Niabella yanshanensis: one gene and its partner. The protein of the gene in region 2 binds, or shares a complex with, the protein of the main gene of each other region. Links are inferred from orthologs where the notes say so. Each region holds a gene or a part of one and is shown on either strand. Other genes may lie near its edges. The genes, in order: mnmG and mnmE.

Region 1 (15,165 bases), 430 kb from region 2 along the record:
AATTCGTTAAAACAAGTGAATCAAATTTAATTGTTTTTTTGACAAATAAAATCTTTTATTTTTGTGTTTTCTTTTTACTTTCATAATTCTTTATAACCTTTAATCCATTCGAGCTTTGACTAAGGACAAAAGATATCAGCACATTACTAAGTTTACCGTGGCAGTAGACTGTATTGTTTTTGGCTTTGATGGAACAAGACTGAAAATATTGTTGGTAAAGCGCGGGCTGGAACCCGAAAAAGGCAAGTGGAGTTTAATGGGCGGTTTTGTAAACGACAACGAAAGCGCTGAAACCGCTGCTAACCGTATCCTAAAAAGTCTTACGGGTTTGGAAGGGATTTACCTGGAGCAATATCAAACCTTCTCTTCCCCCGACAGAGACCCGGTACAAAGAACCATCTCTGTTGCTTATTTTGCATTGATAGATATCAATAAATATCAAGAATCGATTAACACTGATTTTGAAGCGCAATGGTTTAACATCAAAGAATTCCCTCAGCTGATATTTGACCATGGCGATATGGTACACCTGGCGCAGAAAAAATTACAATACAAAGCAGCTTCGCATACTATCTTATTTGAATTGTTGCCGGAGAAGTTTACGCTTCCCTTATTGCAAAGCCTTTTCGAAGATGTTTTCGATACTAGTTTTGATAAAGGAAATTTCAGTCGTAAAATGTTATCTACAAAACTACTGATCAAACAAAAAGAAAAAGATAAAAGTAATTCTAAAAAAGGAGCTTTTTACTATAAGCTCGATAAAAAGCATTACCAGGAAAACCTGCACAAAATTTTAAAGCTGATCCCGAATCCGAACCAGCTTTTGTAAGTTGTTAAATAAAAAAGGAAGCTGATTAGCTTCCTTTTTTATATAGTTGTTCTACGATCAACTCTTCGGTTGTTCTGTTTCAGTATCAGTTGCCGCTGTTGTAGATTCTTTATTACCAAAAATATCATTCATCCATTTTTCAGCTCCTGGAAAATGCTCTTTTATAGCATCGGTTCCTTTGGTAGTCAGTTCCGAAAAATAGTCTTTTGCCTGGCCCGCAGTTTTTACTGCATCCTCTTTTAAGTTATTGGCTTTCTCTTTAAGATTAGCCATTAATTTTTCCTTTTCTTCATCGCTCATGCTGGCATATTTACCAGCAGCTAAACCGGCCAGGGCACCCAGGATAAAAGTGGCAATGTGTTTATTGTTTACCATAGTTGTACTTTTTATTTCTTTAAAGTTAACTAAAATTCGTTGGTTTATTTTTTGAACGATTTAATAAGCTCAGAAGTCCTGCGGACTGGTCATTAACGCCTTTCAGGCGGTTTTAAGTTATTAATACGTTTTTTTTGGATACACCAACTTCATTTCATTAACCAAATGACCGGCTCCGGCAAACTTATCTACGATAAACAATATATACCTGATATCTACCATAATATTCCGGCAAATAGAAGGATCGTAATTCACATCACTCATAGTGCCTTCCCAAACCCGGTCAAAATTTAAACCTACCAGGTTTCCATGGGCATCCAGTGCCGGGCTGCCACTGTTACCTCCTGTAGTATGATTGGATGCAATAAAACAAACCGGCATCTTACCATTCGACCCATATTTTCCATAATCCTTTTTCTTGTATAATTCCCGCAGTTTTTCCGGCACATCAAATTCATAGTCTCCCGGTTTATATTTTTCCATGAGCCCATCCATGTAAGTATAGTATTCATATTTTTTTCCGGTAGGAGAGGAGTAGCCACTAACATTTCCAAAAGCGACCCGCAATGTGCTGTTAGCATCCGGGTAAAATATCTTGTCGGTAAACACGTCCATCTGTGCTTTCATATAGAGCCGTTGTAACTGGTTAATCGAGGTCTGGATTTTATTGAGCTCTGGTGCCACCTCATTATCATATAAATTAGAAATCGATAGAACCAATTGAGCGCCCTGATCAGTAGTCAGTGCTTCAAATAATTTCCCGGGATCCTTACTTAGTAAATCCTTTAGTTTTTGCTGATCAGCGAAGATGGTTTTACTATATAAATCATTGGCCCAGGTTTTATAATCTTTAAATTTTGCATACTCCTCCTTTGCGCGGGAAGCTATATAACCCGACGGCTGCTCCAGGTACAATTGCATCATGGCAGCGAATATGTCCTTATCCACTGTTAAATTCATTTCCTTTAAATAATTATCCATCCATTTTATTTCTGCTATCAATGCTTCAGCATATTCGGGTTTATTCTTTTTAGAACCTAAAGCCCGAATCCTTTGTACCACCTGGAACAATTCTATTTTGCTGGTCGTTTCCAGATAATAATCGCGCGTTAGCGCGAAATTTTTTATTTTTTTATAGGCCTCGTTGAGCTGCCCAAGCACAGTACCATAATTAGCTTTCAGGGCAGGATTATTATTTAATAACCGGCTATACTCGGCTTCATATTTTTGTTTTTTACCCACTGCATTGGTATTCGTTAATCCTAAAACCTCTCCCTGCCATTTTTTCCATGCATTGCTGATACCGGCGTACTTGGAAGCATATTGAATTTTAATAGCTTCATCCGAACGCATGTATTTATCAATAGCGGCAAGCGCCTTATCTCTTATCGCAATTTTTGCCGGATCATTTACCGTCATGATCTGGTTTACGGCTTCACTGGGTAAATATTCTGTAGTTCGCCCGGGAAAACCAAAAATCATCGTAAAGTCTCCTTCCTTCATACCATTCATGGCAATAGATAATGACTTCTTTGGTCGATAAGGCACATTATCCGGTGAATAGGAGGCGGGCTTATTGTCTTTTCCTGCATAAATCCTGAACATACTAAAATCACCGGTATGCCGGGGCCACATCCAGTTGTCCGTATCTTTTCCAAAATTTCCTATTGATGATGGCGGCGCCCCTACCAGGCGTACATCATTATATGTTTCAGTTATAAACAGGTAATATTTATTACCCTCAAAAAAAGGACGGATAAATGCTCCCTGGTAAGTTTCTTTTGTTACTTCATTCAATCTTTGTTTGGCATTTCTGTCTACCAGCGACTGGCGCATATTTTCCGCCAGGGAATTGTTCACATTTTTTAACACCGCATCCGTTACATCTTCTATTCTTACAATAAAAGTTACAAACAAACCAGCGTTGGGTAATTCTTCAGCATTAGACTTTGCCCAGAATCCATCTCTTATAAAATTATGATCGAGCGTAGAGTGATTTTGAATGGCGTCGAATCCGCAATGATGATTGGTTAAAACCAAACCCTGATCAGAAATGACTTCGCCGGTACAAAAACCACCAAAACTTACGATAGCATCTTTAAGGCTTTCTTTATTCACATTATATATATCACTGGCATCCATTTTCATACCCAGCGATTTCATTCGCTTTTCATTTAACGCTTCCAGCAGCTGGGGTAACCACATTCCTTCATCAGCCCTTACAGCAATTGAAAACAATAGAACCAAAAAAATAATGGATAACTTCTTCATACTAACTTTTTTGAAACATTTACCCTGTTTATTAACAGGAAGGCTGTTTATACAACCAGGTTATGGATTAAAATAAAAGATGCGTTCATACAAGCAACATATACAAACCAGCACTTTTTTGAAACAATCAACATTGCAAAGTCGCATTTGTAAGACTATTTCTCCCCAAAGATATGTGAATAGGCTTTCAAAAATGTGGATATCCCCCTGTGAAACGTTTATATGAAATGTGATTATTAGGTCGTAAAAAGTGATCCGGCTAATGAGGTTGATGAAAAAGTTAGTTTCCTTAAAATTATACCTCAGATATTAACACAATGTAAAATTAAAATGAACTATAATTTTGTTAAGAATGCATAATCCACAGTTTTGTGTATAACAAGCCTGAAATGAAGGCAGGTAACAAATGCTGATGTGAATTACTATTGATTTCCTGTGGAAAACAATAAACTTCTAATTTTGTAATAAATGTGAATTATGAGTTATCCACTAATTCACAATGCTAATAATAATAAGTTTTCTTTTTAAAATAATATATATAATTATTATTAGAACAAAAGAGGGGACAACAAAAATTCTTTCAAAAAATTTCAAGTTGCAACGTATCATTGCACCGGATTTAAAACTTTTACACCATGGAAGCAGGAGTATTGGAAAGCGCAAAACTGGAATTGGAAGCCAAAGGTTTTTTGGATGTTGATGTGGATCCTACTTTGGATCTTTTCGAAGAGATCAACAAGTTGAAGAAAGAAAAGAATGCGGTGATCCTGGCGCACTATTACCAGGAGCCGGATATCCAGGATATAGCAGATTATATCGGGGATAGTTTGGGTTTGGCGCAGGAAGCTGAGAAGACCGACGCGGACATGATCGTTTTTGCCGGTGTTCATTTCATGGCAGAAACCGCTAAGATTTTGAATCCAACCAAAAAAGTGGTGATCCCCGATTTTAAAGCGGGATGTTCATTAAGCGACAGCTGTCCGCCACCCTTATTCCAAAAGTTCAAAGAGCAGCATCCGGATCATGTGGTGGTGAGCTATATTAACTGCAGCGCGGGTATTAAAGCATTGAGCGATGTGATTGTAACCAGCAGCAATGCGCGCATTATTGTGGATAGCTTTCCAAAAGATCAGAAGATCATTTTTGCACCAGACAAAAACCTGGGCGCCTATATCAACAAGGTAACCGGACGTGATATGTTATTGTGGAACGGCGCCTGTATGGTACACGAAATTTTTAGCCTGGAGCATATCACCAAGCTGAAACAACAGCACCCCAATGCGAAGTTCATAGCGCATCCCGAGTGCGAAGAACATATATTGAAAATGGCAGACTTTGTAGGTTCTACTACCGGATTGCTGAAGTATACTATTGAGAATGAAGCTACCGAATTTATCGTAGCTACTGAAACAGGTATTTTGCACCAGATGGAGAAATCGAGCCCCGATAAGAAATTTATACCGGCTCCTCCAGATAATGGTTGTGCCTGTAACGATTGTCCGCATATGAAGCGTAATACACTGGAGAAGATCTACCTGTGTATGAAGTATGAGACACCTGATATAATTATGGATGAAACATTGAGGCTGGCGGCTAAAAAGCCTATTGATCGTATGCTGGAGATCAGCAAGCAGGCTGGGTTATAAACTTACAGTTATATAATATATAAAGAAGAGGGTGTATAGCTATTATACATCCTCTTTTTTTGGCGGTGGGGGAGGTAGCGGCTCAAATGGATCATTTGCCACCTCAATTGAACTAATGGTTTCTTCTACCAGTTCGGCCTCTGTGATGTAAATATTATCTTTCGGCTCATACAGGTTTACTGCTACTTCCAGGCATTTTTTTCTTTTTGAATTTATTTTTTCCTGTAGAAAGTATATGGTCCAGATGAGTATTTTTTTATCATGACTATATTTTAAAAGACTGGTTTCTATATCTATATTATAGCCATTTTTGACAACGTAATCTAAAGCTATTTTAATGGCTTCCTGTTCACCATAAAGTGCTTTAAATGGACGGTCTGAATTTACCGGCAAATTATAATGGAGTATTTGAAAGTGTTCATCTATACCTATATAAATTTGATAGTCCTTTATGTTGGTATCGGAAAAAGTGAATAATACTTCGTACTTGTAAACAGGAGGTAGTATAGGCAGATCTGGCAGATGCCTGAGATGTTGTTTATACTGCAGGATACGTTTGGGCACATCGTTTATATAAGCAAAATTCAATTTTACTTTATTAATTTTTTCGCCCAATGATTTTTGCAGTAAGGTTTGCACCTGTGCGGATACTTCGTAGGGAAGATCAGTTAATTGATGCACCCGCTCAAGGTGTTTTAGCTGCATTCAATTTGATTTATAAATTTACTACTCTTTTTTCTTTACTACTCAGCAATGCGGCATCAATAACACGCATGGTTAGTACAGCATCAGCAGCCGGTACCGGGTTAGGTTTACCATTGGCCACTGCCTGGTATACATCTTCATAATACTGCATATAGTTGCCCATTTCAGATCGGGTTTCTTTACGTACGGTTTCCCCGTTAATAGTAGTATGCAACAAACCGTCAAATCCTTCTGGTGTAGGTATCCAGGGTTCAAGAGAAGGTATGGTATCTTCTAGTAGTTTTACCTCTTGCAGGTCTGAGCGTTGCTGCATATATGTTCCGTTTGCTCCGTTGATGATATAAGCATAAACAGATTCTCTCGCGAAAACAGTACCTTTTATTCTTACGCGGAAGGGGCGTGGATAGTATAATAATACTTCAAAGTAGTCATTGGCGATCATATTGTCGCGCATGGCAAATACATCGGCAAATACCGCTTCAGGAAATCCAAATAATTGGATAGCCTGGTCGATGATGTGCGCACCCAGGTCGTGCAGGTTACCGGCACCTGGTTTGTCACCTTCTTTATGATCCTTACCGCTATGGCCCGTACGGTAGCGGTCAAATCTCATTTCTGCTTCCTTTAATTCTCCCAACAGGTTTTGCTGCACAACATTTTTTATGGCACGGTAATCACCATCGTAGCGCCGGTTCTGGTAAACGATCAGTAACAAATTTTTTGCCTTAGCCAATTCATCCAGTTCTTTGGCTTCTGCTGCGTTTACAGTAAAGGGCTTTTCCACTACAATATGCTTCCCCGCATTTAAAGCAGCTTTTGCATATTCGAAATGAGTTTGTACGGGCGTATTTACAACAATCAACTCTAAGGTTTCGTCCGCTATCAATTCTTCAAAAGATCTGTATAGCTTAGAATCAGGATATTTGATTCTGGATTCTTCTTTATGTCTTTCTACAATGGCGGTGAGTTCCAGGTAGGGATGTGCCTGTATAAACGGGGCATGGAACAATTTTCCACTCATGCCATAAGATGCAATACCTGTTTTAATAATACGTGACATAATTAATTGAGTTGATTTAAGGGATGAAGTTGTATGTTATCGTTGTTGCGCCCTGAACCATCTTTCAGGTATTTCGTTGCTGCCGGCTGCCAGGTAATCTTTGTAGCTGCAGGGTATATACGTTTTATCGGGCAATTGCATCCACCAGCGCCGTGTCTTTTTACTTTGAAGGAAGGTAGATTCAATTTCTGCGAAAGCCATTTGATATTCATTAAAATGTTCCAGCTGATCAAAAGAAGCTTCTTTTAGCCTTCGGTAACGGCCATCAATAGTATACCAGATCATATGGCTGATTTGTTTGGCAGTCAACTCATCACGGTCTTGCTGTGGATTATAGCCATAGATACCTATAGACTGCATATTGGTGCTCATACCGGCATATTGCATTAGTATACATGCTTCTTCTCCGTTAAAGCCATTAGGTGTAAGTTGATTCGAAGGAGCGTAGGCGTTGGCAATGGCATTAATGTCAAATGTAAAAAGATGACTGTTGCGAATGGCGGGCTCTACTTCTTCTATATCTTCTTTTACATGGCCTACTCTGAAGAAATCAAATTTTAATTTGTCTAAAGTCTGTAGCATGCCCGGGTGCACCAGATAGCTTTGAAAACCCAGGTGGTTGTAATGTTTAACATAGTTTGGTTCGCCCGTAAATATTTCCATCAGGAAATTATCGTTTCTGAACGGCGATTCCATATCCAGGTCTATAATAGAATCAACACCGGTTATTTCAACCAGTTGCTTGTTATTTCTGGAAGCGTTGTATTGCGCCAGCGTTAGATCATGTGAGCCGCCGATAATAATAACCGTTTTATGAAGTAATTGTAATTCTTCGAGCACCGTTTGTAAAGCCGCCTGTGTGTCATTATAAGTAGCACCCTGTTTGATATTACCAATGTCGGCTATTTTTATATTTTCATGCCAGTAAAAAAGATTGTATAAATTTTTCCTTACCAGTTCAGGAGCATTGCTGGCTGGCCCCAGGTATCCACGGCCTCTTTGTTCACCACATCCCACCAGAATAATATCAGCGTTATCTATATCAGGAAAGGTTTCTGTATAAATGTCAATTGCATTCCCTAATTGACCGGGTTTGTAAGAATCATCACCAATGATATCGGTGATATTTATTTCGTTTAAAAAATCAATTATAGACATGGGCGCAATATAGTTTATTTTGATAGTGTTCATGATGCAGGTAATTAAAAGGAAATGCAAAAGAATAATTACTTTACTTTGCAGGCATACTAAACATTGTACATGATGAAACTTCTTGAGAATAAAGTTGCGATTGTAACCGGGGCAGCCAGAGGAATTGGCGAAGCTATAGCTATTAAGTTTGCAGAGCAGGGTGCGCATGTAGCTTTTACTTATGTAAGCGATAGCAGTGCAGAAAAAGCAAAGCTGCTCGAAGAGAAGTTAATTGCGTTAGGGGTAAAAGCTAAAGCTTATAAAAGTAACGCCGGCGATTTTGAACAATGCGAAGTGTTTGTAAACGATGTGTTGAAAGAATTTGGCGCCATTGATATTTGCGTGAATAACGCGGGTATTTCAAAGGACAATCTGTTGCTTCGTATGACACAGGATCAGTGGAATGATGTTCTAAATATCAACCTGAACAGTGTTTTTTATATGACCAAACAGGTGATCAAACCCATGATGAAAGCAAAGAGCGGCAGCATTATTAATATGACTTCTGTAATAGGCATGATGGGTAATGCAGGCCAGGCCAGCTATGCTGCCAGTAAGGCGGGCATTATAGGTTTTACTAAAAGTGTAGCTAAGGAATTGGGCAGCCGTAATATCCGTTGTAATGCTATAGCCCCGGGTTTTGTGGAAACCGATATGACCAGCTACCTGAATGATAATGCAGGTGCAGAAAAATATTTAGCTGATATTCCTCTGAATCGTTTTGCTAAAGCTGAAGACATTGCCAACGTTACGCTGTTTCTTGCGTCTGATATGAGTAATTACATCACAGGACAAACGATCAGTGCCTGTGGAGGTCTCAACATTTAAAACAGAAGTCGTTTCCGGATTTCAATAACCCTGCCCGATTTGAACAGGTTGTTTAAATATTTTATTTTTTTATTATATGTTATTGCTGGTTCATCTGGGGCCTTCGCTCAAACTCAATATGATTATCATCTTGAGGCAGCAAGGGCAACCGGTATTCCACCGATAAAGAATCAGACCCATGTAAGCTCTTTGGTCAGTAAAAAAAAGCTGGTGCTTATTTTTGCGGGCAGGGGATATACAATTGCGAAGCTTACGCATAGCCGTCCTTATTTAAATCCCCGGTCTTATAAAGCGTTAAAGGAAATTGGTGCTGCTTTCTATATCAGGAGCAAAAAGAAAACTTTCACAGTCACTTCAGTTACCAGAACCTTATATGACCAAAAGCGCCTGGCTCGGGTGAACAGTAATGCGGTTACCAGCAAGTTGAGTTCTCATAATTACGGCTGCTCTTTCGATATTTCCTACATCCGGTTCAACCGAAAAAAGGCGCCTAACGCAAGATTAGAAAAAGCTTTGCAGGATATACTTACTCAAATGCAACGTCAGGGTAAGATCTATTTCATTAAAGAATACCGGGAGAAATGCTTCCATGTAACGGTACGGTAAGTCGTTGAATTAATTGCTACCTTTTTACTGATAATCTTTACCTTTAAGAAGATTTTTTATTTATCATTTCAGCTTCATGCTGCTCCGACATCTTCATTTTTTAAAGCTGGTTTTTCTGCATAGCCTTACTGCCTTCGGTGGTCCGCAGGCGCATTTAGCTATGATGATGAAAACTTTTGTAAAGAAGACACCCTATGTCACCGAGCAGGAGTTGATGGAATATAATGCCTTTTGCCAGCTTCTTCCGGGTGCATCTTCCACGCAAACATTAACGCTGATTGGCTACAAGAGAGGCGGGCCTGTTTTAGCGGCGCTCACTTTACTGGTTTGGATTTTTCCAGCCTGCGCTATTATGTGTGGCTTGTCTTTTTTTGTTGAATACGTAGAAGGCACAGCCAGGCATTTCGATATTTTTAAGTACATAGTACCGATGGCAACGGGTTTTTTGATATTTGCCTGCATTAGTTCTCTGCCCTACTCGGTAAAGAACCTGGTTACTTCGCTGATAGCAATCGGCTGTGGAGCGGCTACCTTTTTCTTCTTCGGAAAGCCTTTTTTTGTACCTATCCTTATTTTATTGGGTGGGTTTATTACTAATCTTAGCAACAAAAGAATACCACAGGTAGAGATAAAACCTGGTAAAATAAGGTGGTGGAATATCTGGTTGTTCGCTATTATTTTTATTGTTGCAGGGGTAGTCAGCGAGATAGCGAGGAAGAATGACTGGGCGAATAGAAAGCCTGTGAACTTATTTGAGAATTCTTACCGTATGGGAAGCCTGGTTTTTGGAGGCGGAAACGTATTAATGCCCATTATGTATGAGCAATACAGTGTTCGCCCGGATGCGGTAAAGACGAGAAATCCGAATGCTATTCATATCGACAAGAAGGATATGCTAACGGGAATCGGGATTGTTAGAGCTGTGCCGGGACCTGTGTTTTCCATTGCATCTTATAGCGGGGGGTTAGCTTTGAAGGATATGGGACCTGCTATGCAGCTTTTAGGAGGCTTAATTGGTATGGTGGGCATATTCCTGCCCAGTGCTTTACTGGTGCTTTTCTTCTTTCCTATATGGAACAGACTGAAGAAGTATTCTGTTATTTATCGGTCTTTAGAAGGTATTAATGCTTCCGTATTGGGAATAATGGTGGGTTCTACCTTTTATATATTGAAGGACATCACCCTTTTTGATGGCACCAGCCGGGGTTTTGTTAATATAGGAGTAGTAGCAGGTACTGCTGTAATACTGATATTTACGAGAATACCGGCACCTTTTATAGTGGCGATTTGCGTGGCATTAGGTTATTTTCTATAATAACCGCCCTTCTCAATCTCTGTGATTACCTTTTCCGGCAGCAGATATTTCAAGCTTTTTTTCTCTTTAATGAGCTTCCGGATAGCGGTGGCAGACAATTCAAGTAAGGGAGCATTGAGTACAGTAACATGGTCAGATAAGCTATTATCTATTTCAAATCCTGGACGGTTGTATACAAGAATAGGGTAATGCTGCAGGATAAACTCGTAATTCTTCCATTTTCTTATATTTTGAAAGCTATCTCCTCCCATGATGACCTTAAATTGGTATTGAGGATATCGTTCTGTAAGGTGTGTAAGTGTTACAACGGTATAAGAGGGGCGGGGAAGTGTAAATTCAATGTCACTGGCTTTCATCCTGGAATCGTCTTCTATAGCTGTTCTAACCAGGTGTAGCCGGTGATTTTCTTCTAAAAGCGAGCTGGTTTCCTTCAGGGGATTATGGGGGGATACTACAAACCATACTTTATCAGCCAGTTTTTCGTTTAGAATATGGTTAGCTATGATTAAATGAGCGTGATGAATGGGATTAAAAGAACCAAAATACAGGCCAATGGTCATCTTGTATATTATATATTAACCACTATTTGTTTAGCTTCATCAGTTCTCAGGCTTAATAAATAGCCTGCAACTGATATAGACATAGGATCATTGAACAAAGCTTTCTGTATAACTTCTATTTTCTCGCCGGGAAGACAACCCATTTCCATTAATTTAAGGAAGATTTCTTCGGTTGTGAACTTAACAATGGTAGCTATTTGTCCAGGCTGCAGATCGGATAATAATAATTCGTTTACCATGGGGCAAAGCTAAGCATTGTTATTTGTGTTTTGTTTGCGAATTTTGGAATATGAATATAAATGAGTTTATTGTACAATTCCACTTTCAGAAAGCTATTGTGCTAAGAGAACGTAGGAAGCTAAAGCAGTTTATAGCTGACAGGCTTTCCAAAGAGGGGGGAAAAGAAGGTTCTGAGATCAATTTTATCTTTTGTTCTGATGATGAACTGCTGGAAATCAATCGTAACCACCTTGATCATGACTATTACACTGATATTATTACGTTTGATTTATCGGAAAAGGGTTCAAAAATACTGGTTTCTGACATTTATATTAGTGTAGATAGGGTAAGAGATAACGCTACAACAGAGGGTGTAGCAACTGCTACGGAATTGCAGCGGGTTATTTTTCACGGATTGTTGCATTTGATAGGCTATAAAGATAAGTCTGCCGCACAGGAAAAAGAAATGAGATCGATGGAGGAGAAATGGATGGCGGATTTTACGGCGTTTCACAGCTAGAGTTGTTTCACGTGAAACGACAAGAGTTATGTAAAAACATCGTTTGTTTGTTGATATTTCCACATTAATCTGAATGTTCCACGTGAAACGAGTGAATATTTGTTGATTGTGACAGATAGAAAAACACATCCTTCCAATAATTCGTACCTTTGCAAACTTATGTTTCCTGAATATGATGTAATAGTAGTTGGTGCAGGTCATGCTGGTTGCGAAGCAGCTGCTGCAGCGGCCAACATGGGTTCAAAAACTCTTTTAGTAACCATGAATATGCAGACAATTGCTCAAATGAGCTGCAATCCTGCTATGGGTGGCATTGCTAAGGGTCAGATCGTACGTGAGATTGATGCCATGGGCGGCTACTCAGGCATTGTAACTGATCTTTCTATGATCCAGTTCAGGATGCTGAACCGTTCTAAAGGCCCGGCCATGTGGAGCCCAAGGGCGCAGAGCGATCGAATGGTGTTTGCTGCCAAATGGAGGGAAATGCTGGAACACACACTTAACCTGGATTTTTATCAGGATATGGTGAAAGGACTATTAGTGAAAGACAAGCGTGTTTCGGGCGTTATTACCGGTCTTGGACATGAAATAAAAGCAAAAGCGGTTGTATTAACCAATGGCACTTTCCTTAATGGTATCATTCATATAGGAGAAAAACAATTTGGTGGTGGAAGGGTTGCTGAGAAAGCAGCCAGTGGTATTACAGAGCAATTGGTATCACTGGGTTTTGAAAGCGACCGTTTAAAAACAGGAACGCCACCCAGAGTAGATGGAAGAAGTCTGGATTACACCAAAATGGAAGTTCAGGAAGGGGATGAAGATATTGTAGGTTTTTCTTTTACAGATACAGAAAAGATCAGCGCAAAAAATCAACGCTGTTGCTGGATTACCTACACCAGCCCCGAAGTTCATGAAATATTAAAAACCGGTTTCGATAGAAGCCCCATGTTCGCTGGCCGGATAGATGGGGTTGGACCCAGGTATTGCCCCAGCATTGAAGATAAGATCAACCGTTTTGCAGACAGAGACCGTCACCAGCTTTTTGTTGAACCCGAGGGCTGGAACACCGTGGAAATTTATGTGAACGGGTTTTCTACTTCATTACCTGAAGACGTTCAATACAAAGCATTGAGAACGGTACCCGGATTTGAAAACGCACGCTTGTTCAGGCCCGGGTATGCCATTGAATACGATTATTTTCCACCTACACAGTTAACCAATACATTAGAGACCAAGTTAATTGGCGGTTTATTTTTTGCCGGACAAATTAATGGTACTACTGGTTATGAAGAAGCAGCCTGCCAGGGATTGATGGCCGGAATTAATGCCCACCTGAATGTGCACGAACAGGATGCGTTGATATTAAAACGAAGCGAAGCTTATATCGGTGTGTTAATTGATGATCTGATCAATAAAGGAACAGAAGAGCCTTACCGCATGTTTACTTCCCGCGCCGAGTATCGGACACTGCTGAGGCAGGATAACGCTGATGCCCGTTTAACGCCATTAAGCTATCAATTGGGTCTGGCTAAAGAAGAAAGAATGGAAAAGATCCGGCAAAAAAATGAAAATGTAGCCGGGATTAAAAATATACTTAAAAACACCGTTGTAACTCCCGATCAGATCAATGGATTCCTTGAATCCGTCAACTCTTCTAAAATAACAGAAAAACAAAGAGCAGAGAAAATATTGCTAAGACCAAATATAGAACTATCAGACCTTTCGGGAGCCTTGCCTTTTCTTGATGAATCGTTGAAGAACTATTCAAAAGAAGAGATGGAACAGGCCGCTATACAGGTGAAATATGATACTTATATTGAGAAAGAAAGGGAGATCGTTACCCGGATGAGTGAAATGGAAAGCCTGACTATTCCGGACAGTTTTGATTATGGAAAACTTTCGTCGCTGGGAAACGAAGCCAAAGAAAAGTTGAATAGGATTCGCCCGAAAACATTGGGACAGGCCAGCAGGATCTCTGGAATTAATCCAAGTGATGTTCAAATACTAATGGTTTATATGGGCAGATAAATTAAATATTTATTTAATGTGTTTAATTGTCCTGAAAATTCCGTCTATCGTTAATCCCATTTTAGCCAGGTTAAGTGTGAACAACTGATCAGTGACCCGGTGATAATTACCATTACGGAAGAATGCGGTATTAGTTACCATAAGAGCGCTGTATCCAAATTTCCAGTAATTCCTGTGATCTGAAAGATCGACCCCGCCTATAAACCCCGGAACCTTGAAAGATTTGGCACTAATAGAATTATTTTCAAAGTATAACCGTTTAAACTGATTGGCAAAACTTCCGCTAAAGGAGTTCAGCGCCAAAGTAATGTAGTCGCCCCGATCCCCGTAAATCCATTTCATCAATCCAACAGGATAAGATTGAGAGGCTGGTGCATCAGAATAGTATCCAATCATTTCCAGGGAAACCATTCCTTTAACCGCATGGTTTTTGTCAAACAATGATCGGGCGTGCACATAGCTGCCCATATGCTCTGTTCTAAAATAGGGTGGCTCTTCCAGGGTATAAGCCACGAGATCAATCCTGTATGGCAACATTTGATTTTTTAGAAGCCTGGCCAGCTCCAGGAGGCCTACCACACCGCTGGCATTATCATCGGCGCCATCCTGTTCACCACACACATCATAGTGAGCGCCTATTATCAGTATTTCAGCGTCTTCAGGCCCAAAAGAGGCAATAACGTTTTTGTAAGTATTGCCTTCTACGTTATACGCCTGCATTCCAGTTCGGATTGTATATTTTGAAAATTCATTGCGGATTCTCTCGGATACGGTATCTAATACAGCTACATTTTTATAATGGCGTGGCTTTTCAGTATTCAGTATCAGATCAAAATTCCTTTTCAAATTAAGGGTATCCGCCAAACGGGGTAAATCTTTTGGTGCAGATGCAACCGGATAACTTTGAATAATAAAAAAGGCAATCAAAATCATGACGATCGCGACAAAGTATTTAAGAATCGTCTTCACAGGACTGTGTTTGGTTATCATATGGTTAAATGTTACCCGCTAA
Region 2 (14,998 bases):
AAAATAAAACAGACGTCGTGGTGGGGCGGAAACCCTTACCGGGATGTGTGCAGCGCCCCGGCGGAGCATTAAAAAAAGGTGTCGCTATTTGATCGTTGGTGCGCTTAACCGCTCAAAACAATGACTTTACCGAAAACGTGCGGTTTTCAAATGATGGGTGCACTTATTTCTTTAGTTTACACCAATACAGCAGACCTCTAAACCTTGACTGAAGACCACATCATTAAAAAACGTATGGTTTATTTATGAACAAACTTTTAATAGCAACGCTGTTTGCATGGCTTCAAATATCGGTAACTGCCCGTGCTCTTGTAAGGCATCCGCAAGCTGCTCCAACAGTAGGCGACACCACCATCGATGCATTGTTGGGCAACAAAGAGGCGGTGGAAAAATGGCTGCAGATGAATAAAGTACCTGCCCTGGGTATTGGTATTATTAATAAAGGAAAGCTGGTACAAATAAGTGTGTATGGCGAGTTGAAGAAAGGAGTAGCCGCTCCGTTTAACGCTATATTTAATGTAGCCTCTCTTACAAAGCCCATAGTGAGTATGCTTACTTTAAAATTGGTAAGCAACGGGCAACTTAGCCTGGACGAGCCGCTATACCCCTATTGGGTGGACCCGGATATTAAAGCCGATAAAAGATACCAAAAACTAACGCCGCGGATCATTTTAAGCCACCAAACAGGATTTCGCAACTGGAGATGGGAATACGAAGATGGCAAGCTTCACTTCGATTTTGAACCGGGAACAAAATTTCAATATTCGGGCGAGGGGTTTGAGTATTTAAAAAAGGCGCTGGAAGTAAAATTTAAACAGCCTTTGGAGCGGTTAGCAGATTCTTTATTATTGACGCCGCTGGGCATGCAAGACACGCGGTTTACCTGGAACTCGCAAATGGATACCCTGCGGTTAGCCTGGCCACATAATACCGAAGGCGGCTTGTACGAGCCGGTGAGGCGTACCGAAGCCAGCGCTGCAGATGATTTGATGACAACGGTGGAAGACTATGGAAAATTTGCCGTCGCTATAATGAACCAAACCTATTTGCCGGCACCTGTTTTTAAAGAGATGGTACACTCCAGGGCTGAAATGAAAGAGCATAAGCATATGGGGTTAGGCTGGCAGGTATATACGCATTTAGATGCTAAAGGCAGTTATGCTATATCGCATGGAGGGAGTGACAAGGGAACCCAGGCCAGGGTGTTTTTGGTACCCGCTTCAGGCGACGGATTGATCATGATTACCAATGGCGACAATGGCCCTAAATTGTACAAAGACCTTTTGTTTCATTATCTAGGCCATTATGGACAATCCATCTTTGCTATTGAAACCAAGCCGGAGTAAGCAGATGTACCGCCGTAAATCAAACGGATGTCAGCCTCTTAGTATCGTCATCCCGACCGCAGTCTCGAATGCTTTCGGGAGGAGCGGAGGGATCTCTTCAGGAATGCCAACCGCCTTAAATACGGAAAAACCGTATCTCGTTTTACAAAAAATAAGTACATTAGCTAAAAGGCCTTGGGGAAAACCCCACCAGTAAAAACGCACCCTAAATAAGTGCAAACCTGATGTATCAGTAATAACAGCAAATATGAAAAAACTACAATTCAAAAAGGACATTAACGCGACAGCCGCAAAAGTTTATGAAACGATGTTGGGCCTGAAAGACAAAAGCACTTATGAATATTGGGTATCGGTATTTAATCCCAGTTCTACCTTCGAAGGAAGCTGGGAACAGGGCAGTAAAATTATTTTTGCTGGAGTAGACGAAAAGGGTAAGAGGGGCGGAATGATTTCTGAAATTGAAGAACACCAACCCGTCCAATTTGTATCTATAAAGCATTATGGTTTTTTGGATGGCGATGTTGAAATAACAACAGGATCAGAGGTAGAAAAATGGGCCGGCGGGCATGAAAACTATTCCTACCAGGAAAATGGTGGTGTAACCACTGTAACGGTAGATATAGATACTGTTGATGAGTACGTCGAGTATTTTAACAACAATTATCCGGCAGCATTAGATAAATTGAAGGAGATCGCGGAGCGATAAGTTACGGGGGTTGAAAAAAGGACAAATTATTTTTGTAGCCGAAACCATGGTTAAGGGATCAGCCAAAACGGTATCTACATTACCTGAAATGGATGACTTTAGTACGGAAGACTGTATTTCATTTTACAAAAAATAAGTACATTAGCAAAACTGCTTTGGGAAAGCCGATGGAAACACCAAAGATTGCCCAATAGCTACAAACTATATTATTGACAATTAAAGCAGCCGCTGCATAGGCGTTGTAAGTATTTATTAGTGATACTATTTCGCACATTCTAAGTTATAGGCAAGCATATTGAAATCCTGCACGACAATATTGACCTTCATTATTCTGGCAACATTTTTTGCTTGTTCAGAAGCTCAATTTTCCGACAGAAATGTTGAGAAGAATGCAATTGCCATTTCTCAAAAACTTGACAGTAACTCAATCAAAACATTTAAGGAATGGGCCTACGGCAGACGTGGCGATTTTGACATTTGGACGAAGATAAAAAATAACAGTTCTGAATATTCTTTCTTCTACCAACAGCTAAAAGACACGACTTTCCTAACGATTTTTAGAGCTCTGAATTTTCAAAATGACTTTCGTTCCACCTTTTCGTTTGACACATCAATATATTGGCGATTTACATTTGCAGAATTAAATAAAAAAATTTTTCGCATTACTTCCGTTGACAATCAAGGGCAGGACAAAATAATTGACACTACAATTTTAACGACACAGATTTTTCCCAACCAAAATCCTTTCCTGATTTTATCATCTTTAACAAAACAAAAGGACAACTTAAAAATTGTTGGTAGCGCTTATAGACCAGATGTTGGAAACTTTATTGAATTTTGGCTTTCACCAAACCACAAACTCGTTTACTTGCCTGACAATTTAAAAATCAATGACAAGAACACTTCATTTTGGGAAGAGGATCTTAAAAAAGGCAAGCCATTAAACAAAAATTGGGTTCTCATACATTATGAGAATCTCAAGGAAGACGGTTAGACAAAGCCTACAGTGTACATTGGGTTTATGCAGGTTAAGCATGACCTTCTAAAATTAGCTAATTGCAAATCCTGGATTCAGTTTAAGCTAAATTACTTTAATTTGAAAATACAGATTAACAATACAAATTACTCCTATTACAAAAAGATATATGAGATAATCTGGTCTCACTATAAGATAATCTTTCCTCCTGAAATTTTGCACGACGACAGCGACCCGGTTGCAATATTAAACAGATGGGAACAAAAAAACAGGTCAATAGCTAAGCGTGGCCTTAAGGCAGGATTGCAGGATTTCATTTCAAGCATTAAGGAATTTCCTGAAGATTTAAAGAATGCGATTGACAATGATCTAACTTCAAATGGGCTTGCTAATCTAAAGGATTTGCAGGGAGTTGTCAAAAAAGACCATTGCAAGAGTACTTAACCGGAAAAAAATAAATAGTTTGGAGGAATTCTACATAGTAAAAGAGAAAGTGATTGACCAAACTACGGATCTGGTTGGCGATGTTAGAAGTATACTGGATAAATTGCTTACAGAATTTGAGATTTCAAAAAACAAGAAAAACGACATATAACATCGCTTTAGCGCGATGGCGGTTACAGAATATGTTCTCAGGCTTTGTTCGCTAATCGGCTTCGGTTTTGGCAGACAAATAACGCGAAGCTGTAAAATAAACATTGAGCTTTTGTATCTTTAATCAGCAGCGGCACCAAGCGGATGTAACCCAGAATACTACCACATCACCAATACTTCAACCTTAGTGATAATTTTATGGAAACAAACGACAAATTTATACCAGACGAAAAAGAATTTTGGAAATTACTCCCTTTACTCTCAAAGTTTCCTCGATTGCATAATACAATTAAAAAAGACTTTGAACTACTTTTAAAGCTGACAGAGGAAAGTGAATGCAACCCTGAGAATTTTGCAATGCTTTGCAGGACATCAATAAGAAATCTATTTTCACTAATTGAAGCTGATCTTTATTATTATAATTTATTTGACAGCTACGAAGGTTATGATGACGGGCATAAGTTTTTTGATAAATTTAAAAAAACATTTAAACAAATTTGTAAGACTTGGAATAGACAGGAATTGCAAGAAAAATATTTTTCTTCAAAACTTGCTGAGTTGAAAGAATTAAAATACCTGAGAGATAAGTTAACTCATCCAAAAGAAATCGAGCACATAATTGCACCAACTAAAGATACTTTTATCAAAGTAAAAAAAGTTTACAATGATTATGATGTTTTTATATCTACAATTATGGGCAACTTTTTTATTAGTACTACAATACCCTTTCGGTAAAAACATAGCTGAGGACATATCACCAAAAGCGAAGTTTTAACGATTGCCCTTTTATTTAACCTTCAACTACAATTCCGAATGAACAACCTTGACTGGCAAGCATACGAATCCATCACCAAATATGTTTACGAAACTTTAGGCCAAGAATTTGGCATTAAGATAGAAGGCTACGGCCACAATTGCAAAGTGATAGGGAAATCAGGAATCAAACATCAAATAGACGTACTGACTTCAAGCAGTGACAGGGCACATAAATATCAAACCGCAATTGAATGTAAATATTGGAATAGAAAAGTGAATAAAGATATTGTGATGAAGTTGCGAGGTGTTATTCAAGACGCAGATATTGACAAGGGTATCATTGTTTCAAAAAGTGGTTTTACAAAAGATACTATCGATTTTGCCAGGCATTACAATATTGAGATAGTTGAATTAAGGGAAGTAGGAAAAAAAGATCCGGAAGCTAACAGAGAAAACATTGCTGTCGCTTTTATTGAAATTCGTCAACATATAACGGTACTTAGGCCGGAAATACTTACCATCGCTATCGACTACGTAGATGATGTTAATGATGAAACTGAACCAATAAATAGATATCGTTATACTATCCTTACATCTGATGGGAAGAGAACTCGTCTTGACGATTACGCTTTATCGTTCCAGAAAGCGCTAAGAGAACAAAACAAACTATTTAAAACTGTAACACAACGACAAGAAATCATTGGTGGAAAGCTAATTGACCATACAAATCAATCTTCAAGAGATATCAAAGCACTGGAATTTACAGGAATACTTAAAAAGATTAAGAATAATTACAATACGGAATTTAAACTCGTAGATCAGGTATCTTTAATTATGAAATCCATATTTGAAGAGCGCACGTTTAGGATTTCCGAAAACGGCTATATTATAGAAAATAAGAAATAGAAAGAGTAATGGTTAAATGCGTCCTTACTCTTCCAGCTCAACCTCAAAATCCAATAATTTTTTAGGCTGAATCCCCAAGCCCTTGGACAGTTCAAGAATAGTTAGTATTTGGATATTAACCTGTCCCTTTTCAATTTTGCTGATCTTACTATGATCTACACTGCACAATTGGGCCAGCTCTCTGTAACTTAAATTTTTCTTCTTACGATAATAAGCCAGCTTGTTTCCCAGCTCTGAAAGAAATTGATCAGCTATATTATCCATCCTGAATTATTTGCCGTAAGGTGTGAATAGTTTAAAAAAATATTGTAGTCTTTATGAACTACAATTGAATATTTCTTTCTATATTCGTAATAGAAATTATTTTCGCGTTTACTTCATAAAAATATTTGAAGCATTCGCTTTGAATCTCGAACTGAAAACTGGTAATTTTTAACACACGAGAGGATAAGTAGAATAGCTCACGACCTAGGCGTGAGCTCTCTTGTCTGTGTGTGGGTATACCAGTACCTCAGTTCGGCAAGTTGAGCGCCACGCCTTTTTTATGCGGGTGCTTTATTAAAACCACCTGTTATGAACGCCGTTACTACACCTACCCAACACCACCCGTTTAACGAGGCCCAATGGCTGCGTATTTTATTTCTCATTGCCGATACCGAGCAATGGTTACAGCAATTACATAAAGATATTTTTTACCAGCTGCCCCTTAAACAGCATAAAAAGCTATTGCGTAATAGCTGGTACCTAAGCGCCTCCACACTGGCGCATATACTGGAGCGGCATTATGCACCTATGGCCCGCCACCCCGGCGCAGGTAAGTTTACCATTGGCGTGGAGCTCATTGTTGCCATCATTAAAGAGGCTTTTGCCGCTACCCCGCAGCCGGTGCCGCAAAGTTGTAATTACCAAAGGGTTTGGGATGCGGGGAGCATTATTGGTTATGATGTTTGTGGGAGTGCTACGCAGGTTGTTACCGTTATTGCTGACGCTGCGGGGCGGATTGTTACAGCGTTTCCGGGTATTATTGCTAATGCTATGCCTGAGGGTTCAGGGTCACCATAATAATACTGCGTGCAAGCAGTATGTTTCGGATCGCATATGTTACCAAAGTAATGTTTGAAGCCTCTTGCCTGATACCTTTATGTCAATAGGCTGAATCTTTATGCTAAGATTTGGCTTTTCAAGGTTAAATTTTCTTTGTTCTTTTTTGCTTGTCCAAAAAAGAACGAAAAAAAGACCCCCGGCGGCACTTACGGGCCTGCCGCCGGGAAGGGTGCTACTAGCAACTGTGAATATAGTGGTCTGTTCGCCCCTATGTACCTACCGTGCTATGGGCGAACGCTGATCTGTGAATATTTGCCTGCCGGTCGCAGGCAGGCTTACGTACGCTAACGTTTTACGAGCTCAGGCAACTAAATCATGTTTGAGCCCAACGGATGCCAGGCGGCCTTGAAAAAATGGCGTTAAGAAATAATTGAAGTAAGCCGTTAAGAAGCCGTCCCGAATGCTTTCGGGATTCGAGCCCGTGGGAACTGAATAATTGTCACGCACTCCGGGGCGTCCCGAACCTTCGGGATGGCGGGTTTAGGCTTGCAAAATTATTTTAGCCAATTTTTTCACAGCCTTGATTTTTGGCTCCACCTTTTTATCAAGAAAAAGGTGGAGAAAAGATAAAACTGGTTTGGATTTCAAATAGGAACTGTAAAGCATATATGTTGGTGGGCGACCATTCGCTGTATGCAAAACCTACATAAACAGCATATCCGCTAACCATAGAAACACTTGTTTCGCATTAGTGATTTAAGAACATTAAAATTGTTTTCAATTTCAGCCATGGTTCGTCAGGCTCACCATGACATTACAATATAATCTGCCTTATGCTCCTTATCTGCCATACAAATCTCAAATAAAACCTCATGAAAAAACACTTTCACATCAACCTAAACCGCATTGCCGCAACCTGCAAAGGCAATCCGCTGAAAGCATCACCAATAGGCATATTAAAAGAGTTCTTCAACTACGCCACACCTGCAGAGCATACCAAAGCCTTTGATGAATTCTGCAGGGCCGCACTCAAACAAAAGTATGGCTGGCACAGGGGTAGCCCGGGTAATGCCCTGCATTATGCCGAACAATTAGAGCTGTTAATAGAAGCCGCGTACCTGCTTCATAAAGACCGGCAGCTATACCGCAATTCATTGACGCAACAACAGGCAGCAACAGAGTCGGCGGAGTATGCGGACGCCTTGCATTATTCAAAGACATTTTTCAGTCAGGCCCCGCTTAGGAAATGGAAAAAGTGGCTGCATGTATTTACTATGGCTGCAATCTCTCAACAATCAGCAGCGGATGAAATGAAGCCTGTAACGATCTATACATTTACCAGCCTTATAACACTGCTGTTGCAGATGGCAGCAGTGATGGTAAAGAATAATGGATAATACAATTGGAACGGCTATTTGCCAATGCAAAACTTGCCAAAGATCGTCCCCAGTATATCCCGGTCAACCTCTACCTGGCCGGTGATCTCGCCCAGGTAATGCAGGGCCCGTCGGATATCGATGGTGAGCAGGTCTCCGCTGAGGTTATTTTGCATACCGGCTTCAATAGCATCAATGCTTTCAATAATTTTCTGCAGCGCTTCGTGGTGGCGGGCATTGGTAACAATAGTGCTTTCGGTATTGATTGCTTCACCAATGGCTTTTTCGTACATGGCCGATTGCAGGGCCTCTATATTGTTTTTGTTTTTTGCGGATATGGATATTTGATACTTGATGCCGGATACTGGTGCAACATCTGCCTTGTTCAAAACAGTTATGGTTTTATCTTCAAATTGCTTTAGCCAATCAAAATCGTTTTCCTCTTTATCTGTAGCATCGAGCAGGTGAATAATAATATCGGCCTTCTCCGCATTTTGCTTGCTGCGTTCAATACCCAGGTTTTCTATAGTATCTGTACTATGTTCGCGGATACCGGCCGTATCTATGAGACGAAATAATATCCCGCCTATGTTCAGGCTTTCCTCAATAGTATCCCGGGTAGTGCCTGCAATATCACTTACAATGGCGCGCTCTTCGTTCAGCAAGGCATTTAATAAAGTGGATTTACCGGCATTTGGTTTGCCAATAATAGCTACGCTGATACCGTTTTTAATAGCATTGCCGAGTTTAAAAGATTCTAACAGACCAGAGACCTGCGATTTAAGATTCGAGATCAAAGCCTGGAACTTAGTCCGGTCTGCAAATTCTACATCCTCATCACTAAAATCGAGCTCCAGCTCTATCAATGCCGCAAAGTTGATCAGCTCATCGCGCAATAGTTTTAAGTCGCTCGAAAAGCCGCCCCTTAACTGGTTCAATGCGGTTTGCTGGGCTGCTTTGCTATTGGCCGCAATAAGGTCAGCAACCGCTTCGGCCTGTGCCAGGTCCAGCTTGCCATTTAAAAAAGCGCGTTGGGTATACTCCCCCGGTCTTGCCAGTCGGGCGCCTGCAGCTACAGCAGCTTCAATGATCTTGCCCAGTATATAAGGCGATCCATGTCCGCTGATCTCAACCGTATTTTCTCCTGTATAACTTCTCTTATCCAGGTATAAAGAAACTACCACTTCATCAATGACCTCATCGCCGGAAATAATGTGACCAAAATGAATGGTATGAGAAGCCTGTTTTAGCAGGTTTTTACCCCTGAAAATTTTATCCGCAATATGAATGGCATCAGCGCCACTCAGCCTGATAACGCCTATTGCACTTACACCGGGAGCTGTTGCCAGCGCCACAATGGTATCACCCAAACCCGAAAGCATATTCATGCGGCAAAATTATGTATTCACCGCCACACTGGTATGCGCGGGTATTATATACCACCGATCGATTATATTTACAGCGGCATGCCATTTAATAAAGCCCAACTAAAACTCATTTTTTTGATATGACCCGCTTAAAACATACCCTGCTGCTTTGCCTTATTTTCCTGCTTACAAAAGCTGATGCGCAGAAAAATGCACGTGAATATTACCAGCTTACTGTTTACCAGTACAGCTCGGCTGCGCAGGAAACCGCTTTGAACGATTATTTTCAAAACGCATTATTGCCTACCCTGCACCGGCTGGGTATTACCCGTGTTGGCGCCTTCAGCAACCTGGCTAATGATACGGCAAAGCAAAAGAAAATGTATGTATTGATCCCCTTTCGCGGGCCGGAGCAATGGATCAGCATTAATGACCAATTAAGTACCGATGCCGCCTACCAGAAAGCGGCTGCGGCTTATATGAATGCACCCAACAAAGCGGGCGTGTACGACCGCATGGAAACCATTTTGATGAAGGCTTTTACTAATGCGCCGGTATTGCAAAAGCCGGGCCTTACCAATACAAAAACCGATAGGGTATACGAGCTTCGGAGCTATGAAAGCGGCACCGAAAAGCTCTTTCATAATAAAGTAGAAATGTTTAATAAAGGTGGGGAAGTAGGTATATTTAAGCGACTGGGATTTAACGCGGTATTTTATGGAGAAGTGATTGCCGGGGCCAGCATGCCGAACCTTATGTATATGACCACGCATGCCGATATGGCTGCGAGAGACCGTAACTGGAAAAGCTTTAGTACCGATGCGGGATGGAACCAGCTAAAGGTGGATCCTGCTTACCAGGACAATGTATCGCGTATCGAGATCAATTTTTTAAAAGCCCGGCCCTATTCTGATCTGTAAACAAAATGCCGGCCGCGGCTGTTAATAAAGGCACTAAAATTATAATTTCTTCCCTGGTAAAAAATAGATATATGAGATGGGTAACAATAGTAGCGATGCTGTTTTTGGGTAGCCTGGCCACTTTTGCTCAGGCTGATGCCGACGGATCGGTAACGAAAACCGGCGACAAAGTGCCGGCGTTTACTTTTGAAATAGAAAAGGGTAAGAAAGTGAGCATTGCCGATTACAAGGGTAAGCTGGTGCTCATCAACCTGTTTGCTACCTGGTGCCCGCCCTGTCGCAAGGAGCTGCCCGAAATGCAAAAGCAAATTTGGGAAAAGCACAGCAAGAACGACAAATTTGCGCTGTTCGTATTTGGCCGTGAAGAAAACTGGGATGTGTTGACTCCGTTCAAAGAAAAATTCAAATACACATTTCCTATTCTGCCCGATGTTGAAAGAGGCGTTTTCAGCAAATTCGCTACACAATCTATTCCGCGTAATATATTGATTGATGAAAGGGGCACTATTATTTACCAATCTATTGGTTATGAGCCTGCCGAATTTAAAAAGCTGGTGGAGCTGATTGATGCGAAGCTGACTAAGTAGCCTCAGTTTTACAAATCGATTTATAGAATGCCACGAATGCACGAATATATCTTCTCTTCATCCGTGCATTCGTGGCGAATATTCATGCGCCCAGGGCATCTCACTCTAATTACCTGGCGCTTAGGTTACGGCAAATTGGAGAAATACAACATACAGTGCTTTTATTCTTCATCCGTGCCTGCCCGTCCGGATCAGGCGGGCATTCGTGGCTATAAATAGATGCTGCCACAAATAAGAATGCCGCCTCATTAATCAACAAGGTTTATTTTTGCCGAATGACTATTTATTATTGTTATGATGCGCATTGCGGCTGGTGTTATGGATTTAGTAAAGTGATCAGCCGGTTAGCCACAGAGTATCAGGACCATTTTCACTTTGAAGTGCTGAGCGGGGGCATGATTCCCAAAGAAACGGCCAGGCCTATAAAAGCAATGGCAGGGTATATCGGCGAAGCCTATAAAAGAGTAGAAGAACTGGCAGATGTACAATTTGGCGCAGATTATCTATGGCATATTCAAAACCCCGATGACAGCGACTGGTTTCCTGAATCCTTAACACCCGCAATAGCTCTTTGTATTTTTAAAGAATATCAGCCCGAGCAGCAAGTGGCTATAGTGGCTGATTTTCAAAAAGCAATGTTTGAAGAAGGGCGAGACCTGAGCGATGGCGAAGCCTATCGCCATTTGCTGGAAAAATATAACATACCTGCTGATGCTTTTTATGAAAAGCTGAAAGACCCCACTTATGCAGAAAAAGCAAGGTATGAATTTGCCCTTTGCGCCCAACTGGAGGTAACGGGCTTTCCAAAATTATTATTACAGGTAAACGACACTAAATTTTACCTGGTAGCCGAGGGCTTTACCCCCTACGATACACTTACTGCAAGACTGGAAAAAATTTTGCAGGAACTATCTGCCACCAACCCCGTAACACCCCATTAATTCCGGCACTGCTATTTATTACAATGACTACTGAAGATTTACAAACTATTGATTTTGCCGAAGGCGCCGTTTTATTGATTGATAAGCCTCTTGACTGGACCTCCTTCGACGCAGTAAGAAAAATACGCAATCTCATCAAAATAAAAAAAGTGGGACATGCCGGCACATTAGATCCATTGGCTAGTGGATTGCTGATTGTGTGCACCGGCAAGTTTACCAAAAGGATCAATGAATACATGGCGCAGGAAAAGGAGTATACCGGCACGTTTACCCTGGGTGCCACTACACCTACCTACGACCTGGAAAGTGAACCGGTCAATATTCAGTCCATCAATCATTTATCTGTAACAGATATAGAGAACGCTACTGCTGGCTTCCTGGGCGAAATTGACCAGGTACCTCCCATTCATTCTGCTATAAAAATAGACGGCAAGCGGGTATATGAGCTGGCACGAAAAGGCGTGGATGTAAAGCTGGAGCCGCGGAAAATAACCATCAAAGAATTTGAAGTAAATGCATCAGCCTTGCCCATTGTATCCTTTAGGGTGGTGTGTACTACCGGCACTTATATACGTAGCCTGGCCAACGATTTTGGTGGAGCCCTTGGTTGCGGCGCTTATTTAAGCAGCCTGCGCCGTACCCGTATTGGCGCTTTTACTACCGAAGAGGCAGTAACTATGGAAACCTTTGAAAAAGTGATGCGCGAAAGAAAAGCAAAGGCTTCTGATCAGCTCCAATAGGATGGTTTTTCTTAAACCCGTTTAAGTTTAAAGGTTATAGCTTTAGACATCTTTGTTGTGAACAAACAACAAATAAATAATAACAAATGGAAAAAAGATTAAACATTTACGAAACAGAACCGGCAGGTTATAAAGCTATGATGGGCCTGGAAGGATACCTGGCTACTACCCAATTAACCAAAACACATAAGGAGCTGATCAAAATAAGAGCGTCTCAAATAAATGGTTGTGCCTTTTGTATTGACATGCATACCAAAGATGCTTTAAAAAACGGCGAAACCAACCAGCGTATTTTCCTGTTGAACGCCTGGCGTGAAACTGACCTGTTTACCGCTGAAGAAAAAGCCATACTGGCGATTACCGAAGAAATGACCCTGATCCACCAGCATGGTTTGTCGGATGCCAGCTACCAGCAGGCTTTACAATTCTTTGATAAAAATTATGTGGCACAGATCATTATGGCCGTGGTTACTATTAATGCCTGGAACCGCATTGCGATTAGTACGCAATTGGAAGTACCGAGATAGATTCCTAGAGATTTAACCCCGCCTGAATAGGCGGGCAGGCGCGAGGGCGCGAGGACGCGAGGAAAACTATTCTTACTTCTAAAGAAACTTAGCGTCATGGCGCCTTTGCGGTAAAAAATGTGATATAACAACTTATCCTTTATTCCCCTCGATAGTAGCCTGCATAAAAGCCCGGTCGTTCTTATACTCCTCCCAGTTAAACTGTAAGAGGAAGTTGGTAGCAGCTTCTGCCCCTCTTTCAAACATGGCCAGCTTCTCGGCATCGGTAATAAAAAAGTTCAGCCAGTTATATTCGGCTAAAGGAATAGAGCCAATCCCTTTTGAATATACTTTGTTCTTGAGCTGGAAATCTTTATCGTAGTAATTGCGTATGGTATTAAAAATACGGCCAAAATAGCCCATAATGGTCCAGCTATCGGCATGCTTGGTTTTATCTTCAGGTGCAGAATCATCGAGGTCGATACCAAAAGACGGAAGCCGGGGCACCATAACCTTAGGATTGTAAAAAATATTAATGGGGAAATTGGACAAAATGCCGCCATCTACAAAACGCGCCACCGATGGCGGGTCATCTTCATCAAAAACCTCCTTCCATTGCTTCCTGATCCCGGGCAGCTGACAAGGAATATCCTTGATAAAGTACGATTCAAAAAACATGGGAATCGACATGGACGCCCTGACAAAGCCCGCGGGATGCAGGTCGTCTTTTCCTGCACTGCGAAATAATGCCGCCATTGCCGGGAACTCAATCTTGTTTTGGGTTACCAGTTCGGAAGTGATCAATGTGATATCGCCTTTTAAACCAGCTATACCCTGCGGATGATCATGCCGTACATGCAAGCCCGGAATATCCTGGCCAGCTTTATTCACCAGGTCGGTAGTATTCAAGACACCATTGTCGCGCATTTGCTTCTCGATCCAGTTATAAAAAAAATGACCGGGATTGATGCCATAGCCCGCTGTTTTAAATTTCCTGAACAGCTTTAAAATATAATGTACCAGCTCTCCAATTATAATCATTATCACTACCAGCGCAAATAACAAAGAGCGGCTCAGGTTAAGTAGTCCTTCATTTTTTTGCACCAGTATCAGCGAAACAATACTGCCAACCAGTAATAAAGCAAATAAACCCAATATCCCAATAGCCACATTACGTACCCTCTGAAAATAATTCTTATGGGTAATAAATTTTTTAATCAACCAACGGGCAGCAGGATGGCCATCTACCAGGTCGAAGAAATTAAGATTGGTGATCGCGTCCAGCACACGGCCAGATTTCTCTTCCTGCTTTTTTCCAATTACCGTTAGCATCGCAGTATTAATAGCCCCCGCGCTGGTGCCCGCCATCCTTAAAAACCGGATACCCATTTGCTCTAAAACATAGGTATATCCTACCAGGGCTACCCCTAACACGCCTCCGCCTTTTTGTACCAGGTTTACATATTGATGTCCCTCTGCATCCAACACATCTGATACTACAAAGGGTTTTCCATTAGGACCAAAAGTCTCTCTCAGGGTTCTAAGATTGTTCTGCACTTTGGGACTATTGGTAAAGTCGGAAACAGTAATTTTAGGTGTGGACATGGTGGTGGGCTTTAATGGATTGTTCTTTAATAACCTCAGGAGCCTGTATGACTATGAAGATAAAAATATCTGTTTAAAATAAACCGGTAGCAACATCCCCAATTTTAGCTATCAGCCCGTCCAGGCCTTAAAATAAGGTATATTTAAAATGCTAAAACTGCTTATTCAGCACTAAAAATGAATATATGAAAGCGGCTCATTTGATATTGGTTATTTTTACCTCCTTATTTTATTTACAAAAAACAAGTGCACAAATGACCGCTGTTCAATGGCCTGCTATACAACATCCTGTTCCCGCTAAAAAAGCGCATATAAGAGATATACATGGAGAACAGGTGAATGATGATTATTACTGGATGATCGACTTCTTTAAAAAAGGACCTGATAGTAACGAAGTGGTGAAATACCTGGAAGCGGAGAACAAATACCTTGATGATATGATGGCCGATACCAGGGCCCTGCAGGAAACACTTTTTAAAGAAATGCGGGGAAGGATTAAGGAAGAAGATCAAATGGTGCCTTATTTTAAGAACGGTTATTTTTATTATCGCCGTACGGAAACCGGCAAACAATACTATAAGTTGTGCCGGAAAAAGGGTTCCCTTTCTGCCCCGGAAGAGATACTGCT

The links.
Region 1: the proteins of mnmE (region 2) and mnmG are in contact, whole or in part, in a solved structure (PDB 9HIP), measured with the Escherichia coli proteins. The link is inferred for Niabella yanshanensis from one-to-one orthologs.

The regions. Positions count from the first base shown.
Region 1 is NZ_CP139960.1:3,218,840-3,234,004, forward strand. Bases 11,731-14,718 are described here. They hold mnmG (tRNA uridine-5-carboxymethylaminomethyl(34) synthesis enzyme MnmG), read left to right. Parts: upstream 11,731-12,284; coding sequence 12,285-14,153; downstream 14,154-14,718. Other genes in these bases: ybeY (rRNA maturation RNase YbeY), read left to right, coding at 11,731-12,125; U0035_RS13475 (M28 family peptidase), read right to left, coding at 14,163-14,718. In the rest of the region: U0035_RS13405 (NUDIX hydrolase), read left to right, coding at 116-829; U0035_RS13410 (hypothetical protein), read right to left, coding at 887-1,204; U0035_RS13415 (S46 family peptidase), read right to left, coding at 1,325-3,475; quinolinate synthase NadA, read left to right, coding at 4,111-5,121; U0035_RS13425 (hypothetical protein), read right to left, coding at 5,164-5,826; U0035_RS13430 (Gfo/Idh/MocA family oxidoreductase), read right to left, coding at 5,837-6,886; U0035_RS13435 (formimidoylglutamase), read right to left, coding at 6,923-8,077; fabG (3-oxoacyl-[acyl-carrier-protein] reductase), read left to right, coding at 8,147-8,905; U0035_RS13445 (DUF5715 family protein), read left to right, coding at 8,987-9,511; U0035_RS13450 (chromate transporter), read left to right, coding at 9,588-10,826; nadD (nicotinate (nicotinamide) nucleotide adenylyltransferase), read right to left, coding at 10,814-11,386; U0035_RS13460 (FeoA family protein), read right to left, coding at 11,395-11,625; more of ybeY, read left to right, coding at 11,676-11,730; more of U0035_RS13475, read right to left, coding at 14,719-14,873. UniProt on the Escherichia coli protein: NAD-binding protein involved in the addition of a carboxymethylaminomethyl (cmnm) group at the wobble position (U34) of certain tRNAs, forming tRNA-cmnm(5)s(2)U34.
Region 2 is NZ_CP139960.1:2,789,025-2,804,022, forward strand. Bases 6,917-9,737 are described here. They hold mnmE (tRNA uridine-5-carboxymethylaminomethyl(34) synthesis GTPase MnmE), read right to left. Parts: upstream 9,093-9,737; coding sequence 7,740-9,092; downstream 6,917-7,739. Other genes in these bases: U0035_RS11595 (hypothetical protein), read left to right, coding at 7,201-7,725; U0035_RS11605 (NIPSNAP family protein), read left to right, coding at 9,212-9,737. Outside these bases: U0035_RS11550 (serine hydrolase domain-containing protein), read left to right, coding at 246-1,346; U0035_RS11555 (SRPBCC domain-containing protein), read left to right, coding at 1,594-2,052; U0035_RS11560 (hypothetical protein), read left to right, coding at 2,369-3,046; U0035_RS11565 (hypothetical protein), read left to right, coding at 3,149-3,472; U0035_RS11570 (hypothetical protein), read left to right, coding at 3,492-3,623; U0035_RS11575 (macro domain-containing protein), read left to right, coding at 3,821-4,357; U0035_RS11580 (restriction endonuclease), read left to right, coding at 4,436-5,284; U0035_RS11585 (helix-turn-helix domain-containing protein), read right to left, coding at 5,309-5,548; U0035_RS11590 (hypothetical protein), read left to right, coding at 5,858-6,346; more of U0035_RS11605, read left to right, coding at 9,738-9,991; U0035_RS11610 (TlpA family protein disulfide reductase), read left to right, coding at 10,063-10,578; U0035_RS11615 (DsbA family protein), read left to right, coding at 10,854-11,519; tRNA pseudouridine(55) synthase TruB, read left to right, coding at 11,543-12,259; U0035_RS11625 (carboxymuconolactone decarboxylase family protein), read left to right, coding at 12,346-12,786; U0035_RS11630 (patatin-like phospholipase family protein), read right to left, coding at 12,919-14,370; U0035_RS11635 (S9 family peptidase), read left to right, coding at 14,556-14,998. UniProt on the Escherichia coli protein: Exhibits a very high intrinsic GTPase hydrolysis rate. Involved in the addition of a carboxymethylaminomethyl (cmnm) group at the wobble position (U34) of certain tRNAs, forming tRNA-cmnm(5)s(2)U34.